One region of the Salinivibrio sp. VGrn1 genome, then DNA from elsewhere that is predicted to be linked to it. Evidence: riboswitches for the same ligand, from Rfam matches in the RefSeq annotation. Region 1 holds a riboswitch; each other region holds the start of a gene.
What was found. A riboswitch is a leader RNA that binds a small molecule or an ion and turns the genes downstream of it on or off. The one in region 1 is predicted to bind thiamine pyrophosphate.

Region 1 (6,199 bases):
CGTCCTGCATATGATAATTTTCGTATTGCTACAAACTGTTTAGAGCTTGCTAGGCGCTCCAGTGAGGATTGGGAGGTAGAGCATCATTCAATAACTGGGATTGCTTTTGTAGCATTTTCTATTGAAGCGATGTTAAACCATTATGGACGTATACTTATAGAAAACTGGGATGAGATAAAAGAGTGTCGAAAACAGTCGCACAGACGATTATTTAAAGCCGCGAATCTTCCTTCGTATCTCGGCACAACAGAATACCAAATCGCTAAGCAATGCTTTGATCTACGAGATTCGCTCGCCCACGGTAAAACGAAGCACGAAACGGTTGATCTAGAACTGCCTGATGGTTTGGATGATAGAGCTAAGTTGGCTCATATGCTCAAAGTCAGAACAGAACCTTTTAGGCGTGCTAACTATGAATTGCTCAAGATGTTTATAGAAACAACGATAAAAATTGAAAAAGACATTGAGGAACATGGATATTACCCTAATCAAGACCATATCGAAGAGGGCTTGCGTGAAAAACTGCAAGAATCCCCTTTAAATGTGTCAGGTGTTCGATACTTATAAATATAGAAAATGATCGAGGTATCAACATACTTTTCCTAATCCAATAGGAACGTTCTAAAGCATTAGATCTAACGAGTTTCTGTCCAAAACTAAGTTATGTCGAAATGAGCGCCATATACCAAAGCATTGAGATTTTGATTCAATACCCCGCATAACTTACGTAAGTTATGCGGGGTATTTCGTTTACGCAACAATCATAACTGCGTGGCCAAGCCGGTTTATGTATTCCCACGCCGGCGCGTGGGAACGAGTTAATCTGCTAACTGCGAGAACTTGATGATCTCGTGAGATTGCTCAAGGGTGTGCGCGAGGTGTTGGATATGGGCGGGGGTGATTTCGCAGCAGCCGCCGACGACGAGGGCACCGTCGGCAATCCACTGTTGTACGCGTTCGGTGTGGACTAAGGGGGAGAGATCTTCCCGCGCTTGCAGGGCATCGGCTTTGCTGCCTTTGGCCATGTCTTCTACCGATTTAAACGCGTTGGCATAGCCGCCCACAGTGTCGGCTTGGGTCGCCATCTTTGGCATCGCCGTGGTAAGCACTTCTGGGTCGCAGCAATTGAGCATCACTGCTGTCGGTGCATATTCAGTGACCGCGAGCATGGCTTGTTCTAGCGACTCGCCAGAGCGGAGTGCGCCATTAGGCTCCAACCGAAACGCAACCCCAAACGGTTTACCTTGCTCACGGGCGGCGGCGCACGCTGCACGAGCTTCAAGGGTGTTGGTCATGGTTTCGATTAAAAACACATCCACGTGAGGTTGCAAGCGGGCGATGTGCGAAAATTCCGCTTTCATGTCTTCAAAGCTGCGTTGCGGCTGACCGAGATAACTGCCCACCAGCGGCGGCAAACAGCCGGCAATATCAACATCGGCGCTTGTCTCATCCACCGCTTGCTGCAGCGCTTCGAAGGCTTTTTGGTAAATAATGTCTATTTTATCGCTCAATCCCGCTTTGGCCAGACGCGTGGGGGTCGCTGGGTAGGTATTCAGGGTATGCGTTTTCGCACCGGCACGAATAAAGTCTTTGTGCACGTCTTTGACAATATTGGCATGTTTTAACATCACCGCGACCGACCAAAGCTTCGAGCTCACATCCGGCCCACGTTGATAAATTTCTTGTCCTAGGCCGCCATCGAGTAACGCTATCGATGTCATGGTAACTTCAGCCTCCTTCGGCCATTTATCCTTGGTTTAGTTTGAGGTTACCATGTGCTTATCGATTTAACACCCCGTTGTTACGCTACCTCTTCACTGCCCTCAATCGCGAGATGTTCAAGCTTATCAATCACCGTCATACTGGCGCTTTCCATCTCTTTTAATGCAGTGACCATTTGCTCGGGTTGCTGAGCATGAAACGCTGCCACCGCTGCTTTCGCGTGGGTATGCACTTGCTCGTGAGGCGCGGCAATGGCTTTAAACGTTTGCAACTGCGCGAAATATTGCTGGCCTTCACCCTGTTCATACCATTGGCCGAGACGGCATTGGGTGTGATCGGTGACATCGTCCGCGGTCATGCTGTCTTCACCCAGCACGACGCGGTATATCGCAAATTTAAAGCTAATATGGTCAAGTTTCGCCAGTTCACAAAAAGCACGCAGCGCAGAGGCTTTAATAGTGGTACGGCTATGCTGTGCTTGCTCACTCTGCGTGGCCATCGCATCGGCCACCTGTTGGCCTTGCTCGCTATATTCAATCGCGTCACTGGCAAGCTGATCGGTGAGTGTGCAAGCATGCCCACTCCCAGCGCGAATCTTCTCGACCAGCTGGGTGATATCTTGCGTGGCACTGGCGGTGCGTTCCGATAAGCTACGCACTTCATCGGCAACCACCGCAAACCCTCGACCCTGCTCACCGGCACGTGCCGCTTCAATCGCTGCGTTTAACGCTAAAAGATTGGTTTGATCGGCGACATCGCGAATCAACTTCACAATACCGCTCACCTCTTGGGCATGCTGGTCGAGCGCACGAATTGCTTCTGACGATTGCTGACATTGCGCGGATAACGACTGCACATGACGCGCAAGATCATTGACTTGTTCGGCACATGACGCCGCCTGATGGCTCACGTCCGTTACCCGTTCTTTTTCACCGTTGATGGTGTCTGCCAAGGTGGCCAGAGACGATTGCGTCGCATTGATTGAGTCACCGAAGTGGCACAAGTTGGCGTCGATGGCTTTTCCCGTTTGGCGTTTTTTCTCTACGGTGGCTAACTCTGCCTGCAATGCCTCTTTCTCTGCATTCAGCGCGTCGATGGTATGGTTAATCTGCTCAATTTTTTGCTGCAGAGCGACTTGTTTTTGCTGCTCTTGTTCTAATTGACGACGAGATATAAACACGCTGACTCCTCATTAAGTAATTAAGCTTCCTACAATATTTTAGCGGTTTATCTCACTGATGTATGATTATCCAAGCAAAGTGTGATCGCATTGACGCAAGGAGCTGATTTACACTGTAAACCTGACGCAAATCACTTCATACTGCGATCACTGTAAATAATGAGCGAACATTTATGACCTTTTGGTTGCTTTTTAAACGTTGGATTATCAGCCACTTCGCGCATTTAAACGGGCGTATTTTGGGGTTGGTGGTACTCGCCTATGGCGGGATTGGCTGGCTACTTTTACACGGCGCCGGTGAAACTGAGATGACCCAGTCACTCGGCCGCTATGTCTATTACTTGATGGTCACCGCGTCCACTGTCGGCTATGGCGATTATTCGCCCGCAACAGAAGCAGGACAGTGGATTACCGCCTTTTGGATTATTCCCGGTGGGCTAGGGCTGTTCGCCGTTGTGATTGGGCATGTGACCAGTGCGTTGGTCGATTATTGGCGACGTGGATTACAAGGAAAACGGAGTCTTACTGTGAAAAATCATATTCTGGTGTTGGGCTGGAATGGTCAACGCACCATTCAGCTCATTCGTCTACTACAAAGCGGTGTGCATGGCGATCGTCCGATTGTGCTTTGCGTACGTCCCGAAATGGAAAATCCGCTCCCCGGCGAGGTGGAATTTGTACGCGTCACCAGCTTTACCGATGCAGAGGGGATTGCGCGTGCGGGGATTGATAGTGCTTCGAGCATTATTATCGACAACCCAGAAGACGATATCACCCTATCAGCGGCCCTGTTCTGCGCGCATAAAAATCCGTCAGCGCATCTGCTCGCCTACTTTCAAGACGACGCGCTGAGCCAAATACTCAAACAACACTATCCACACGCAGAATGTGTACCGTCTGTTTCCGTAGAAATGCTGGCGAAAGCCGCTGTTGATCCGGGTTCCAGCCAGTTGCATCACGAGTTGTTGAGTACCGCACAAGGGATGACACAGTATTGTGCGCGCTACCCGACTAACGCGAGCACGACGGATGTGGGTACCTTGTTCAATCAGTTAAAGCATGAATACGATACAACCTTAATTGGTATCGACAAAGGTGAGGGCATTACCCTTAACCCCAGCTTGCAAACCGAAGTCGCCCCCGGCGATCGCCTTTTCTATATTGCCGCTGAACGTTTACCGCATTGGTCGGCGGCGTGATTCGGGCACCATTTATCACACGCGACACTGGCTATTAACCCTTCCGGAGCAGTCCGCCGCCGCCAAGACGGAGGCGGCGGACTGGCTTTACGTGCCCTATTCGCGAAAAAACGGTCTATTCGACCACCGAGGTTTCTTGTGCATCAGAATGACACGCTTCGACTGGGTAGGCGTAAAAATGATGCACAGGCCCCGCGCCTCTTCCCACCTTTAACTGCTGACTATGCGCTAAAGCCTCTGTCAAATACTGCTTAGCCGCCCGCCCGGCTTCAACGGGCGTCATTCCCTGCGCGTAATAAGAGGCCATCGCCGCAGACAGTGAACAGCCTGTGCCGTGTGTATTAACGGTTTCAACCCGACGGGCGCTCAGGGTTTGACAGGTATCTTGGCTAATCCACACATCCACGCTTTCAGGGGCGTGATGTAAATGCCCGCCTTTGAGCATCACATACGGGCACCCGAGCCGACGTAGGGCTGGAACTAACGCATGCATTTGCTCAATGGAGGTGGGAACAGGCTGACCGGTTAATCGCGCCGCCTCAGGCAGGTTGGGGGTGAGCACGGTTGCTCGCGGGATCAGCGCTTCAATCAGCGCTGTCATGGCGTGTTCATCCAACAAAGGATCGCCGCTGGTGGCTACCATCACGGGATCTAAAATCACCGGTAAGTGAGGCGATCGCGCCAGCACGGCGGCCACTTCGCGAATAACCGCTTGGTTGGCGAGCATACCAATTTTCACTGCACGCACCGGCATATCGTACAAGACGGCCTCTAACTGGGCACGGACAAAACCAGGATCAACCGCCGAGACGGCCTCAACGCCACAGGTGTTTTGCGCGGTTAACGCGGTGATCACCGAGCACGCATAACCGCCGGTGGCTGAAATCGCTTTGATATCGGCTTGAATGCCAGCACCGCCACCGCTGTCTGAGCCGGCGATGGTAAGAATAACAGGTGGAGATAGGTTCATAATGGCCCCTTAATCATCAGGGGCGGAAGGAGACAAAGCGAGCCAGAATGCGCCACTTCGTGTGCTGAACGTGTCAGTTCCCTCCGCCAGTGCTAACTGGATCAGGTTCTACGGGTCCTGCTTTCGCAGTCTCAGCAATCACTTGCTCCCCGACTAACACGGTCAGAATATAAACCTTAATGATAAAGCGCAAGTCTGATGTTTCTGATGGCGCGTTTACACATTCTCGTAATGGTTAATGGTCGTATTGCCTTGTTGGGCGGTTTTAAGCAGTTGTTCGAATCCATCTTGGATAAGCGGCCGCGCATATAAAAACCCCTGCACTTGGTCGCAGCCAATTGTCTGTAGCACCTGCTGCTGGCTGACTTCTTCCACCCCTTCGGCAACCACGCCATGACCAAAGCCATGGGCTAACTCAATCACGCTACCCACCAAGTGTTTGTCACTGGCGTTGGTGGCCAAATCTTGAATAAAACTGCGGTCGAGTTTAACCCAGTCTACTGGCAGTTGCTTAAGGTAACTTAACGAGCTGTAACCGGTGCCAAAGTCATCCAACGCGATATGCATCCCGGCATCCCGCAGCTGTTGTAGCTCGCGCAATGCCACCGAGATTTGCTGAATCAGTGCCGATTCCGTGACTTCCAATTGAATAATCGCCGGCGGCGTGTTTGTCGCATGGCAGCGAGCCAGCACACTCTCGGCAAAACCATGCCGGAGTTGCTGGGCAGAGACATTGATTGACAGATGAAAGTGCTCATCAGTCAGGCCCTGTACGCGCCATTGCGCCACCGCCTCCAGTGCCATCGCCAGTACTTTATCGCCAAGTTGCATCATATCGGCGCTGCGCTCGGCAATGGGAATAAATTCGGCGGGACTTATCGCCCCTAGGGCTGGATGCTGCCAACGCAGTAGTGCTTCTGCGCCCACCAGCAGGCCCCCATCAAGCCGCCATTTAGGTTGATAGACCAAGGAGAGATGATTGCTTTGCAAGGCCGGGCCTAGCTCAGTACGGATCAAGTGCTCTCGCTGCGCTTTACTGTCTAGCTCGGGCTGATACTCACCGACAGCCTGATCATCGGTCGGAATAGCCAGGATCGCTTGGCGAAACAACTGCGGCACATCGGCGCT
Region 2 (6,199 bases), on a different contig from region 1:
CAGGAGACAGTATAACCATGGCCAGCGCACATCAGATTGCTATTTTACCCGGTGACGGTATCGGCCCCGAAGTCATGACGCAAGCCGAGAAGGTGCTTGATGCGGTTAGCGAGCGATTCTCACTCACTTTGGAACGTCACCACTATCCTGTGGGCGGTGCCGCGATTGATGCCCATGGCTCGCCGCTGCCCACACAAACCTTGGCTGGGTGTGAAAAAGCCGATGCGATTTTATTTGGTTCAGTGGGCGGCCCAAAGTGGGAGCATTTACCGCCAACCGAGCAACCGGAACGCGGTGCCTTGCTGCCATTGCGCAAACACTTTGGGCTGTTCTGTAACTTGCGTCCGGCACAAATCCACACTGGTCTCGAAGGCTTTTGCCCGCTGCGCGCCGACATTGCCGACAAAGGCTTTAACATCGTGGTGGTGCGAGAGCTAACCGGTGGGATTTACTTTGGTGAGCCCAAAGGACGTGAAGGTGAAGGCCGCGAGGAAAAAGCGTTTGATACGGAAGTTTATCATCGCTATGAAATTGAGCGTATCGCCCGCATTGCCTTCCAATCGGCTCAGTTGCGTAATAAGCAAGTGTGCTCAATCGATAAAGCCAATGTACTGCAAAGCTCAATGCTATGGCGTGAAGTGGTGGAAGAGGTGGCCAAGGACTATCCGGATGTCCACTTGAGCCATATGTATATCGACAACGCCACCATGCAGCTGATTAAAGACCCATCGCAATTTGATGTGATGCTGTGCTCGAATATTTTCGGTGACATCATCTCCGATGAGTGCGCAATGATCACCGGCTCAATGGGCATGCTGCCATCTGCGAGCTTGAACGCGAGTAAATTTGGTTTGTATGAACCCGCCGGCGGCTCTGCCCCCGATATTGCGGGTAAAAATATCGCCAACCCAGTGGCGCAAATTCTCTCCGCCGCGCTAATGTTACGCTACTCGTTAGGCGAAGAAGACGCGGCCTGTGCGATTGAGCATGCGGTCAGCCAAGCACTGGCGGCCGGTGAGCTGACCGCTGATCTGGCGGGCAACCATCCTGCCCTCAGTACCGAACAAATGGGCGATCGTATCGCCGCCTATATCCGCCAAGGCGCAGAATAATTACCCGTAAGGATACGAGCTATGTCGAATGCAAACACCCAGCAAGGCGCCAAGACCTTGTACGAAAAAATTCATCAAGCCCATATTGTCACCGAGCAGCCCGGCGAAGCGCCGCTGCTGTATATCGACCGCCATTTGGTGCACGAAGTGACCTCACCACAAGCCTTTGATGGTCTGCGGGAAAAAGGGCGTCCGGTGCGCCAAGTGAGTAAAACCTTCGCCACCATGGATCACAATGTCTCCACCGAAACCAAAGACATTAACGCGTCAGGGGAAATGGCGCGTATCCAAATGGAAACACTGGCCAAAAACTGCGAAGAGTTCGGTGTCACTCTGTATGACTTGAATCACCCTTACCAAGGCATTGTGCATGTGATGGGCCCCGAACTTGGTATTACCCTGCCCGGCACCACCATCGTCTGTGGTGACTCTCACACCGCAACCCACGGTGCTTTTGGTGCACTGGCCTTTGGCATTGGTACCTCTGAGGTCGAGCACGTGCTGGCCACCCAAACGCTCAAGCAATCCCGCGCCCGCACGATGAAAATTGAAGTCACGGGCAAAACCGCCCCCGGGATCACTGCCAAAGATATTGTCCTAGCCATTATTGGCAAGGTCGGTCATGCCGGCGGCACCGGGCATGTGGTGGAGTTTTGCGGGGACGCAATCACCGACTTGTCGATGGAAGGGCGAATGACGGTGTGCAACATGGCAATCGAATTAGGCGCCAAAGCTGGCCTGATCGCCCCGGATGACACCACCTTTGCCTATTTAAAAGACAAGAAATTTGCCCCGAAAGGCGAGCAATGGCAGCAGGCAATCGCCTATTGGCAAACCTTGCATTCGGACGCCGATGCGCAGTTTGATCGCGTGGTCACCCTCGATGGCAGTCAAATTCACCATCAAGTGACCTGGGGCACCAACCCCGGCCAAGTGGTCAGTGTGCATGATACCGTGCCTGCTCCAGAGACAATGAACGATCCGATTGAACGTCACTCGGCAGAACGCGCATTAAAATATATGGGGCTGACACCCGGCCAAGCCATCAACCAAATCCGTATCGATAAAGTCTTTATTGGCTCTTGCACCAACTCACGGATTGAAGACATGCGCGCAGCCGCCGCGGTCGCCAAAGGACGACGCGTGGCAGAGGGTGTACATGCCATGGTAGTGCCGGGCTCCGAGCAAGTGCGGGCACAGGCGGAGCAAGAAGGGCTGGATGTCATTTTCCGTGACGCTGGCTTTGAATGGCGTTTACCCGGCTGTTCGATGTGTTTGGCGATGAATAATGATCGCTTAGGCCCCAAAGAGCGCTGCGCCTCCACCAGTAACCGCAACTTTGAAGGGCGTCAAGGCCGTGAAGGCCGCACCCACTTGGTCAGCCCAGCCATGGCCGCAGCGGCGGCGATTGCGGGCCATTTTATCGACGTTAACCAAATATAAGGAGGCCTTATGTCAGGCATACACACTCATACCGGCATTGTTGCCCCGTTGGATGCGGCAAACGTCGATACCGATGCGATCATTCCTAAGCAGTTTTTGCAAAAAGTCACCCGCACCGGCTTTGGGCAGCACCTGTTTCACGATTGGCGCTTTTTAGACGATGCGGGCCAGCAACCGAACCCCGAGTTCGTGCTTAACCAAGCACGTTACCAAGGCGCGAGCGTCTTGCTCACCCGCGAGAATTTTGGCTGTGGCTCATCCCGCGAGCATGCGCCTTGGGCGCTGGATGATTACGGGTTTAAAGTGATTATCGCCCCCAGTTTTGCCGATATTTTCTATGGCAACTGCATCAATAACCAAATGGTGCCGGTGACCCTTGAAGAAGCCCAAATCGATGCTTTATTTGCGTATGTAGCCGAAAATGAAGGCGCGACGGTAACCCTGGATTTGCCCGCCCAAACCATTCGAGCCGGTGAACACTGCTTTGCCTTCCAGATGGATGATTTTCGCCGTCATTGCCTGTTGGAAGGGTTAGATAGCATCGGTCTGACGTTGCAGCACGAAGCCGATATCTCACGCTTTGAAAAACAAATACCAGACTTTTTGGTGTAATACGCCCTCCAAGAACGCCAATAAGCGCGGTATTACCCGTACTTATTGGCGCTTCAACCCATTTTTTCCATCCTCAATGAAAACAACCGCTGACTCGCTTGGTCTAGTCTCAAAGAAGGTTTGATCGCATTAAGGACTGGCAATGCAAAAACATTTGATAATTCTGCTCTGGTTAGTGTTTCCGCTCATCAGCCAAGCCGCGCCCAAAGCGGATTACTGGGCAATGTGGGATGCCCATAACCCTGACAGCCAAGCCACGTTTACCCATCACAGCTGGCAAGTGTTACTCGATAAGTATTTGCAATCTCAGGGGCAGCACACCTTATTTAACTATGCCGCCGTCACGGATAACGACAAAGCAACCCTCGACCATTACATTGGTATGCTCACCGCGCGCGACCCACGTACCCTGACCAAAGACGAGCAATACGCGTATTGGGTTAACCTCTATAATGCGGTCACGGTAAAACTGATTATCGCCGAGTACCCGGTCCGTTCCATCACCAAACTCGGTGGGCTATTTAGCTTTGGCCCTTGGGATGATGAAGTGGTTACCGTCGCTGGCGAGCCGCTCACTTTAAACGATATCGAACACCGGATTTTACGCCCGCTTTGGCAGGACCCGCGTACCCACTATGCGGTCAACTGTGCCAGCCTTGGCTGCCCTAATCTTCAGCCACAAGCCTTTCAAGCAAGTGCACTTGATGCACAGCTCGAGCACGCCGCCTATACCTTCATTAACAGTGATAAAGGCGTGAGTCAGCAAGGGGAAAAATGGCAACTTTCCTCAATTTATGAATGGTTTGAAGCTGACTTTGGTGGCGATAAGCAGGGCGTGATCGCTCACATAAACCAGTATCGCGATATTCCATTGCCACAAGAGGCAACATTGGAATACGACTACAACTGGGACCTTAACCAACTCGGCAACTAAAAGGCTTGGTTAACCCTAAGCCAATCAGTACAATACCACCGTACTCATTGGGGAGCCTCACGGCTGAGATTGCGCACTGCGCTAGACCCATCGAACCTGATCCAGCTAACACTGGCGTAGGGATTGAGACTTGATGTTGCCATCAACTTGCCTCAACACCCACGCCCAACTTAGGAGCGTGCTGTGAAAGTTTTTACCTCTGTTCTCACTCTGGTTTCTTTATCGCTATTATCACTCGGCGCCCGCGCCGCGGACCCGCTTACTGTCTATACCTATGACTCCTTTATTGCTGAATGGGGGCCGGGGCCTAAAATTAAAGCGAAATTTGAACAGCAATGCGATTGCCAACTTGAGTTTGTGTCTCTCGACGATGGGGCCGCCTTACTTAATCGCCTGCGCATTGAAGGAGAAACCACCCAAGCCGATATCGTACTCGGTATGGATACCAACTTAATGAAAGAAGCCGAGCGCAGTGGGATTGTTGCCGAGCACGCGGTCAATACCGAGCGCCTGCAAGTGCCTGGCGGGTGGGATAACAAATACTTTATCCCTTACGATTACGGCTATTTTGCCTTTGTGTATGACACTACTCGTTTGCTCGACCCACCCAAAAGCCTCAAAGCCTTGATTGAGGAGCGCGATGACATCAGTGTGATTTACCAAGATCCGCGCGTATCAACGGTCGGCCAGGGGCTAATGCTTTGGATCCAAAAAGTGTACGGCGATAATAATCAACAAGCATGGCGCGATCTTGCCGATAACACGATCACTGTGACCAAAGGCTGGACCGAAGCTTACAACATGTTCCTCAATAAAGAAGCGGACATGGTGCTCTCTTACACCACCTCGCCGGCTTACCACTTAGTGGCCGATGAAGACGATCGCTTTGCCGCCGCTATGTTTGAAGAGGGGCACTATATGCAAATCGAAGTCGCCGCTAAATCAGCCTATACCGATCAGCCGGAACGTGCGGATGCGTTTTTACAATTTATGCTCAGTGATGCGGCACAGTCGGTGATCCCAACCACTCAGTGGATGTATCCGGTCACCGATGTCAACTTGCCTGATGTCTTCTACACCTTGGACAAACCGCAAGAGAGCTTGCTGTATCAGCCTGATGAAGTGATGGGCAATCGCCAGCAATGGGTGCGTGACTGGCAAACCGCGCTGGTTGAATAGCCAAGATGCTCAACCCTTCTCGAACCTGGCCGGGCAGTATTGCGGCCAGCTTGGTCGTGGCTTTGATTGGCAGCGCACTCTGGGCGTTATTCTCTCACAGCCACGATTTGTCACTTGCCTCCTTATGGCAAGATACCTACTTGCGTCATGTCACCTACTTTAGTTTTAAACAGGCCGCTTTATCCGTCGTACTTAGCGTTGGGCTAGCAGTGCCAGTCGCTCATGCGCTGTCTCGCCGACAATTTCCAGCAAAGGCATGGCTGCTGAAGTTATTCGCCATGACCTTGGTGCTGCCGGTCTTGGTGGGAGTATTTGGACTGGTTGCTATCTATGGCCGTAGTGGCTGGATTGCACAAGCTTTCGCGCACTTCGATGCGGCTATGCCGTTTTCTATTTATGGCTTAAGTGGCATTTTACTCGCCCATGTGTTTTTTAATCTCCCTTTTTCCGCCCAATTAATGGTGCAAGCCTTAGAGGGGATCCCAGCCGATCAACGCCGTCTTGCTACCCAGCTAGGGCTCAAAGGCTGGCAACGTTTTAAGCACCTAGAATGGCCGTATCTACGCCAAAGCTTGCCTCATATCGTGGGGCTAGTATTTATGTTGTGCTTTACCAGCTTCGCGACTGTCATGGCACTGGGCGGCGGGCCGAAAGCGACGACCATCGAGCTGGCCATTTACCAAGCCATTCATTTTGATTTCGATTTACAAACGGGTGCTGTCCTCGCGCTGTGGCAAATGCTGCTATGCGGGGCCATCGCATTTACCGTGCAAACCTTGACGCGCCCGCTGCCGAGCACACCCAGTGAAGTGCTGCCGCTTCCTGCATCTTTGGATAGCCGTGCGGCCAAGTGTTGGGACGGCCTTTGGATTGGCCTCGTTTTACTACTGGTGTTACCGCCTCTCGGCGTGGTGATTGC
Region 3 (6,199 bases), on a different contig from region 1:
ATTCCCGCGCTTGTGGTGTTCCCCATAGGTTGGAGCGTGGTAGGTTTCTTGGTACACCATCACCGCATCCACACCTTGTGCCACCAAGGCGCGATACGCCTCGGTATCTAGCGGCTGCACCTCCATCGCCACATGATGAAAGTATTGCTTCACCACCGGTAAGGCGCGGAGAAAATACTCGAGCCCTACCTTGGTTTCATGCTCACCGGTCACCAAGAGCACACTGTCAAAGCCCATTTTTTTGATCGCTTCACACTCGGCGGCGATCTCGGCTTCATCCAGCGTGCGCCGTTTGATTCGGTTTTCCATCGAAAAACCGCAATAAGTACACACGTTGGCGCACAAATTGGAGAGATACAGCGGAATGTAAAACCCCATGGTGTAGCCAAACCGCTGCCGCGTCAGCGCCGCAGATTGCTGAGCCATGACCTCGAGATATCCTTCAGCGGCAGGGCTGATCAGGGCGGCGAAGTCGTCCAAATTACGCGATGACTTGGCCAACGCCCGCTCAACATCTTGACGCGTTTTGCTGTAAATCGAAAGCCGATGATGATCCCAATCGAGTGCCGCCCACCGCTCAGAAAAACTCATCACGCCTCCTTAGCGTCAAGAAACGCGGTTAAGGGGCTAGAAGCGTGGGCGTGATTTTGTGTGCCCGCCAGCCCAGCGCGATACGCACATCGTCCGGCTTCAACCGCTTGTTTGAACGCCGCGCCCATGGCAATCGGATCGCCAGCGGTGGCAATCGCGGTGTTCACCAAGACGGCATCAGCGCCGCGCTCCATCGCTAACGCCGCATCTGACGGTGCGCCAATGCCAGCATCAATGATCACCGGCACACGGGCTTGCTCGATAATGATGTCGAGAAACGCCATTGAGGCCAGTCCTTGGTTGGAGCCAATCGGTGACCCAAGAGGCATCACCGCCGCGCACCCCACCTCTTCCAAACGCTTACACAGCACAGGGTCAGCATGGCAATACGGCAGCACCGCAAACCCCTCATCCACAAGGGTTTTCGCCGCTTGAAGGGTTTCAATCGGGTCAGGCATCAAATATTTGGAGTCGGGGTGAATTTCCAACTTCACCCAGTGCGTTCCCAATGCTTCTCGAGCAAGACGCGCGGCAAAGACCGCTTCTTGCGCATTCTTCGCCCCCGAGGTATTGGGCAGCAGGTGCACACCGAGCTCGCGCAGCGGGGTTAAAATATCATCTTGTATGGCATGGACATCGACTCGCTTTAGCGCCATGGTGACCAGTTCAGTACCACTGGCCGCCAGTGACTCGGCCATGGTCTTGCGACTAGCAAACTTGCCGGTGCCGGTTAACAGTCGAGATGAAAACGTCGTATCCGCAATGGTTAACATGATTATCCTCCGGCAATCGCTTGAAAGACCGCCAAGCTATCGCCAGCGGTAAGTGACGTGGATGACCAAGCATCACGCGCAATAATGGTCTGATTTAGCGCCACTGCGACCGACTCGGCTGGCACCTTCATCTCCTCAATCAATTGCGCGACGGTCGTGGCATTGACCTCTGTCGGCGTGTCATTAATGGTTAACTGCATCGCTTACCTCCCGCTTAGGCTGACAAACCGCACAATGCGGATCCACGGGCAGCGAAAAGTGCTGCCATGTCATGGTTTGTCCATCCAGTCGTGACAAGCGATTGGTCCCGACCGCCTGCCCTAATAACAGCTTTATTCCTTCCAGCGCTTGCGCGGTGGCCATCATGCCGACCACAGGTCCCATTACCCCGGATTCTGCACAGCGTGTGGGTTCAGAAAGCGTCACGTCTGCGAAGGCGCACGCATAACATGCGCTATGCGGTTGATAAACCAATAACTGGCCTTGCCAACCGATCGCCGCTGCGCTCACCAACGGCGTACCAGCCTCTACACAGGCTTGATTGACTGCATGGCGAGTGGCGAGATTATCACTGCAATCAAGGACCACATCCGCCATCGCTACTTCGAGCGCCAGACGCTCACCTTCTAGATAGGCATTGATGGCTCGGCACTGGCAATGTGGATTCAGCGCGACCAAGTTAGCGGCTAGCGACGCGGCTTTATCGGTGCCGATTTGCGCCTCCCGATACGCCACCTGACGCGCCAAGTTAGATAGCTCAATGTGGTCCGAGTCAGCAATCGCTAACTGACCCACGCCAGCGCCTGCAAGATAGAGGCCCGCGGTGGTTCCAAGCCCACCGGCACCGACCATTAACACACGCGCCTTGCTAAGTGCCTGCTGCCCGCACTCTCCAACTTCTGGCAGCATGATTTGCCGGCTATAACGCAGGTATTCACTGTCCGATAGCATCACGCCCTCCTTGTTGTCTGGATGGATTAAGACAGCGGTCAAATGCGTCAATGCGCGCCGCTAAATCAGGCGCTTGCGTCACGGCACGGACCACCGCAATGGCGTCCACGCCAGTGCGCCAAACGTCAGGGGCTCGGTTGAGATCAATACCGCCAATCGCCACCGTCGGGAAGCGGCCATCCACAGTCGCCACCTGCTGCGCTAACGCAGAAATGCCTTGCGGCGGCTCGGCGAGCTGTTTGGTGGTAGTGGGAAAAATATGGCCGATGGCAAGATAACTGGGCGAGAGCGCAATCGCTGCAGCAAGTTGTTCGGGACTGCGTGTCGATACGCCAAGGCGCACGCCTTGTCGTGCGAGCCGGTCAAGATCCGCCTCTTGTATGTCTTGCTGGCCCAGATGAACGCCATAGGCGCCAGCTTCAAGCGCAAGCTGCCAGTGATCGTTGATAAACACCTGGGCATAGTGCGCGCGGCCCAACGCCACCGCACGCTGTACCCAGTCTGCCAATTGGGGATGTCCCGGCTGCTTCACACGCAGTTGCACGGTTTTCACCCCCAAGCAAAGCAAGCGTTCGAGCAAGTCCACATCGTCTACCACCGGATATAATGGGCCTATACCTTCAGACATAGATGCAAACGGGGTCAGGCTCATGACTCCACCTTATCGCTGTCCGCTACCTCAGCGCCTTGTTGTGACGAATGATGGGATTTTTGCAGGTAGAGCTCACTGCCCTTTGCTCGAAACTCTTGCGATTTTTGCTGCATGCCTGCTAACGGGTCTTCCAGCATGGTGACATCAATCGCTTCGCCCGCAGCGGCATAGCCATTTTCTTTGGCATAATCGCGGACTTCTTGGCTGATCTTCATAGAGCAGAATTTTGGCCCACACATGGAGCAAAAATGCGCGACCTTGCCCGACTCTTGAGGCAGTGTTTCATCGTGATAAGCACGCGCCGTCACTGGATCTAATGCAAGGTTAAACTGATCTTCCCAGCGAAATTCAAAGCGCGCTTTGGAAATGGCGTTATCTCGCACCTGCGCGCCCGGATGTCCTTTGGCTAAGTCGGCGGCGTGCGCACACAACTTGTAAGTGATAAGCCCAGTTTTAACATCCTCTTTATTGGGCAGACCCAGATGTTCTTTGGGCGTGACATAGCAAAGCATCGCACACCCAAACCAGCCAATCATCGCCGCACCAATCCCGGAGGTGATGTGGTCGTAACCAGGCGCAATATCGGTAGTCAGCGGGCCTAAAGTATAAAAGGGCGCTTCGTGGCAATGGGTGAGCTGCTCGTCCATATTCTCTTTGATCATGTGCATGGGCACATGGCCGGGGCCTTCAATCATCACCTGCACATCGTATTCCCATGCCACCTTGGTTAGCTCGCCCAGGGTACGTAACTCACTGAACTGGGCTTCGTCGTTCGCGTCAGCTACTGAGCCGGGACGTAACCCATCGCCTAATGACAGCGATACATCATAGGCAGCACAAATCTCGCAGATTTCACGAAAATGGGTATAGAGGAAGCTTTCTTGATGATGCGCCAAGCACCATTTGGCGATAATCGACCCACCACGCGAGACAATCCCAGTCACGCGATTGGCAGTCATGGGCACATAGTGCAAACGCACCCCAGCGTGAATGGTAAAGTAGTCGACCCCTTGCTCGGCTTGCTCTATCAAGGTATCGCGCATCACTTCCCAAGTCAGGTCTTCGGCAATGCCATTCACTTTCTCAAGCGCCTGATACATAGGCACGGTGCCAATCGGGACTGGGCTATTACGTAAAATCCACTCGCGGGTTTCGTGGATATTGCGTCCGGTCGATAAATCCATCACCGTATCCGCGCCCCAACGGGTCGCCCACACCAACTTTTCGGTTTCTTCTTCAATGGAGGAGCTCACCGCCGAGTTACCAATATTGGCATTCACTTTCACCAGAAAGTTACGCCCAATAATCATCGGCTCCGCTTCTGGGTGGTTAATGTTGGCCGGAATAATCGCACGCCCTTCAGCAACTTCTTGGCGCACAAATTCGGGAGTGATGTTTGAGGGTAAATGCGCGCCAAAGCTTTCTCCTGGGTGCTGGCGGTTTAGCTGCTCTTCACGATACTGCTGACGTCCCATATTTTCCCGGATAGCGATAAATTCCATCTCTGGGGTGATAATGCCTTGGCGTGCGTAGTGAAGTTGGGTCACACATTGGTTAGGTTTTGCCCGACGGATAGACGGTAAGGCACTAAAGCGAAGATCATCTAAGGTTTCATCACTAAGGCGGGTCTGCGCATAGTCTGAGCTCACTGCATCAAGAAACTCTGTATCGGCACGCTCATCAATCCAGGCTTTGCGCACTGGCGCTAAGCCTTGGTAAATATCGATAGCACTCTGTGGGTCAGTATAAGGCCCTGATGTGTCATAAACCCGAATGGATTCATTGGCTTCGTACTGCGGATTATCTTTACTGCCACCCACAAAGGTCGGAGACAAATGGATTTCTCGCATCCCTACGCGAATATCGGGTCGCGATCCCTCGACATAGACTTTTTCCGAGTTGGGGTAGGTTTGCGCAGAGAGGGAATCGATAAAAGATTTGGCCTCAAGACGGGCCTGTTTACGGGTCGACATAGCATTACTCCGGTGTTCATTATGGGAATTAATGCTTGCCGGAAAACGCTGAATTGAGATGTGAGCAAACTGGCAGACGCGTACGGTCTGTGATCTGATGCATCTCTTGTTCCCTTCGCTGGTACTAACCAGATCAGGTTCAACGGATCCCACTTAACGTGGTCTCAGCCAATTGGCACTCCGACAAGTTCAACGCCAGTATAAGAAATCACCGCCGCAACAACAAGCGACGTAATGGCATGTTTTTACCTACCCAGTAATGCGTCCTAGCAACCAAGCCCCCATCGCGGCCGCTCCTAAGCACAACGCAAGGTTGAGACCCACGTTTAACAAGGCTTTCACCGTCTCACCATGTTGAAAAAGAAGCAAGGTATCCACTGAAAAGGTCGAGAAGGTGGTGAACGCGCCCAAAAAGCCAATCGCAATCAGTTGACGCCAAGGCACTGGGGCAATCAGTTCTTGGCTCATCGCCGCTAAAAAGACACCCATCGCTAATGATCCCAGCACATTAACCATTAGGGTGCCGTAGGGAAATCCTCGACCAAACACCGCGACGCTCCACTCTGAAACTAAAAAACGCGAAGACGCCCCTAATGCGCCACCAAGTCCTACCCACAATATGCTTACCACAGGGTGCTCCTTTCGATTGGTAAAAAGTCATCATACCGCGACATGTGAACAAGAAACAGGAGGAAGAAAAAGGGAAGAGGGTTAGGGGTGCTAGAAGCATAATGAGTCACATACAAAAAAAGCACCGACAATGTCGATGCTTTGATGTTTGGCAGGGGTAGAGGGATTCGACCGGGCTGGCGACCCAGCCCCCAACACGCTTTTGTGTAGATTGCATGTTCACATCTACCCTTAATCGGCTTACGAGAAGCTTGATGATTCACATACAAAAAAAGCACCGACGATGCCGATGCTTTGGTATTTGGCAGGGGTAGAGGGATTCAACCGGGCTGGCGACCCAGTACCCAACACGCCTTTTGTAGTTTGCATGTTCACATCTACCCTTAATCGGATTACGAGAAGCTTGATGATTCACATACAAAAAAGCACCGACAATGTCGATGCTTTGGTATTTGGCAGGGGTAGAGGGATTCGAACCCCCAACACGCGGATTTGGAATCCGCTGCTCTGCCAATTGGAGCTATACCCCTGTATATAGGTGCCTATTGTAGCGATCCCGCGACAAATTACCACCACCAATTACTCTTCAGACGTTTAATCGCTTATTTATAAAGCAAATCACCCCAACG

Region 2: another riboswitch for thiamine pyrophosphate. It lies ahead of thiB (thiamine ABC transporter substrate binding subunit); the one in region 1 lies ahead of thiD (bifunctional hydroxymethylpyrimidine kinase/phosphomethylpyrimidine kinase).
Region 3: another riboswitch for thiamine pyrophosphate. It lies ahead of thiC (phosphomethylpyrimidine synthase ThiC); the one in region 1 lies ahead of thiD (bifunctional hydroxymethylpyrimidine kinase/phosphomethylpyrimidine kinase).

Annotation. Positions count from the first base shown of each region.
Region 1 is NZ_SATA01000002.1:437,247-443,445, forward strand. It holds gene EHW56_RS04985 (hypothetical protein) at 1-567, shown strand, start outside; gene EHW56_RS04990 (homocysteine S-methyltransferase family protein) at 819-1,721, opposite strand; gene EHW56_RS15605 (methyl-accepting chemotaxis protein) at 1,802-2,902, opposite strand; gene EHW56_RS05000 (potassium channel family protein) at 3,076-4,101, shown strand; gene thiD (bifunctional hydroxymethylpyrimidine kinase/phosphomethylpyrimidine kinase) at 4,217-5,071, opposite strand; TPP riboswitch at 5,133-5,233, opposite strand; gene EHW56_RS05010 (bifunctional diguanylate cyclase/phosphodiesterase) at 5,288-6,199, opposite strand, start outside.
Region 2 is NZ_SATA01000006.1:119,111-125,309, reverse strand. It holds gene leuA (2-isopropylmalate synthase) at 1-15, shown strand, start outside; gene leuB (3-isopropylmalate dehydrogenase) at 18-1,112, shown strand; gene leuC (3-isopropylmalate dehydratase large subunit) at 1,134-2,555, shown strand; gene leuD (3-isopropylmalate dehydratase small subunit) at 2,565-3,167, shown strand; gene EHW56_RS10825 (DUF547 domain-containing protein) at 3,310-4,101, shown strand; TPP riboswitch at 4,140-4,241, shown strand; gene thiB (thiamine ABC transporter substrate binding subunit) at 4,285-5,280, shown strand; gene thiP (thiamine/thiamine pyrophosphate ABC transporter permease) at 5,286-6,199, shown strand, end outside.
Region 3 is NZ_SATA01000005.1:196-6,394, reverse strand. It holds gene thiH (2-iminoacetate synthase ThiH) at 1-591, opposite strand, end outside; gene EHW56_RS08920 (thiazole synthase) at 591-1,364, opposite strand; gene thiS (sulfur carrier protein ThiS) at 1,367-1,564, opposite strand; gene EHW56_RS08910 (HesA/MoeB/ThiF family protein) at 1,548-2,315, opposite strand; gene thiE (thiamine phosphate synthase) at 2,299-2,967, opposite strand; gene thiC (phosphomethylpyrimidine synthase ThiC) at 2,964-4,940, opposite strand; TPP riboswitch at 5,034-5,133, opposite strand; gene crcB (fluoride efflux transporter CrcB) at 5,190-5,570, opposite strand; tRNA gene EHW56_RS08890 (tRNA-Trp) at 6,024-6,100, opposite strand.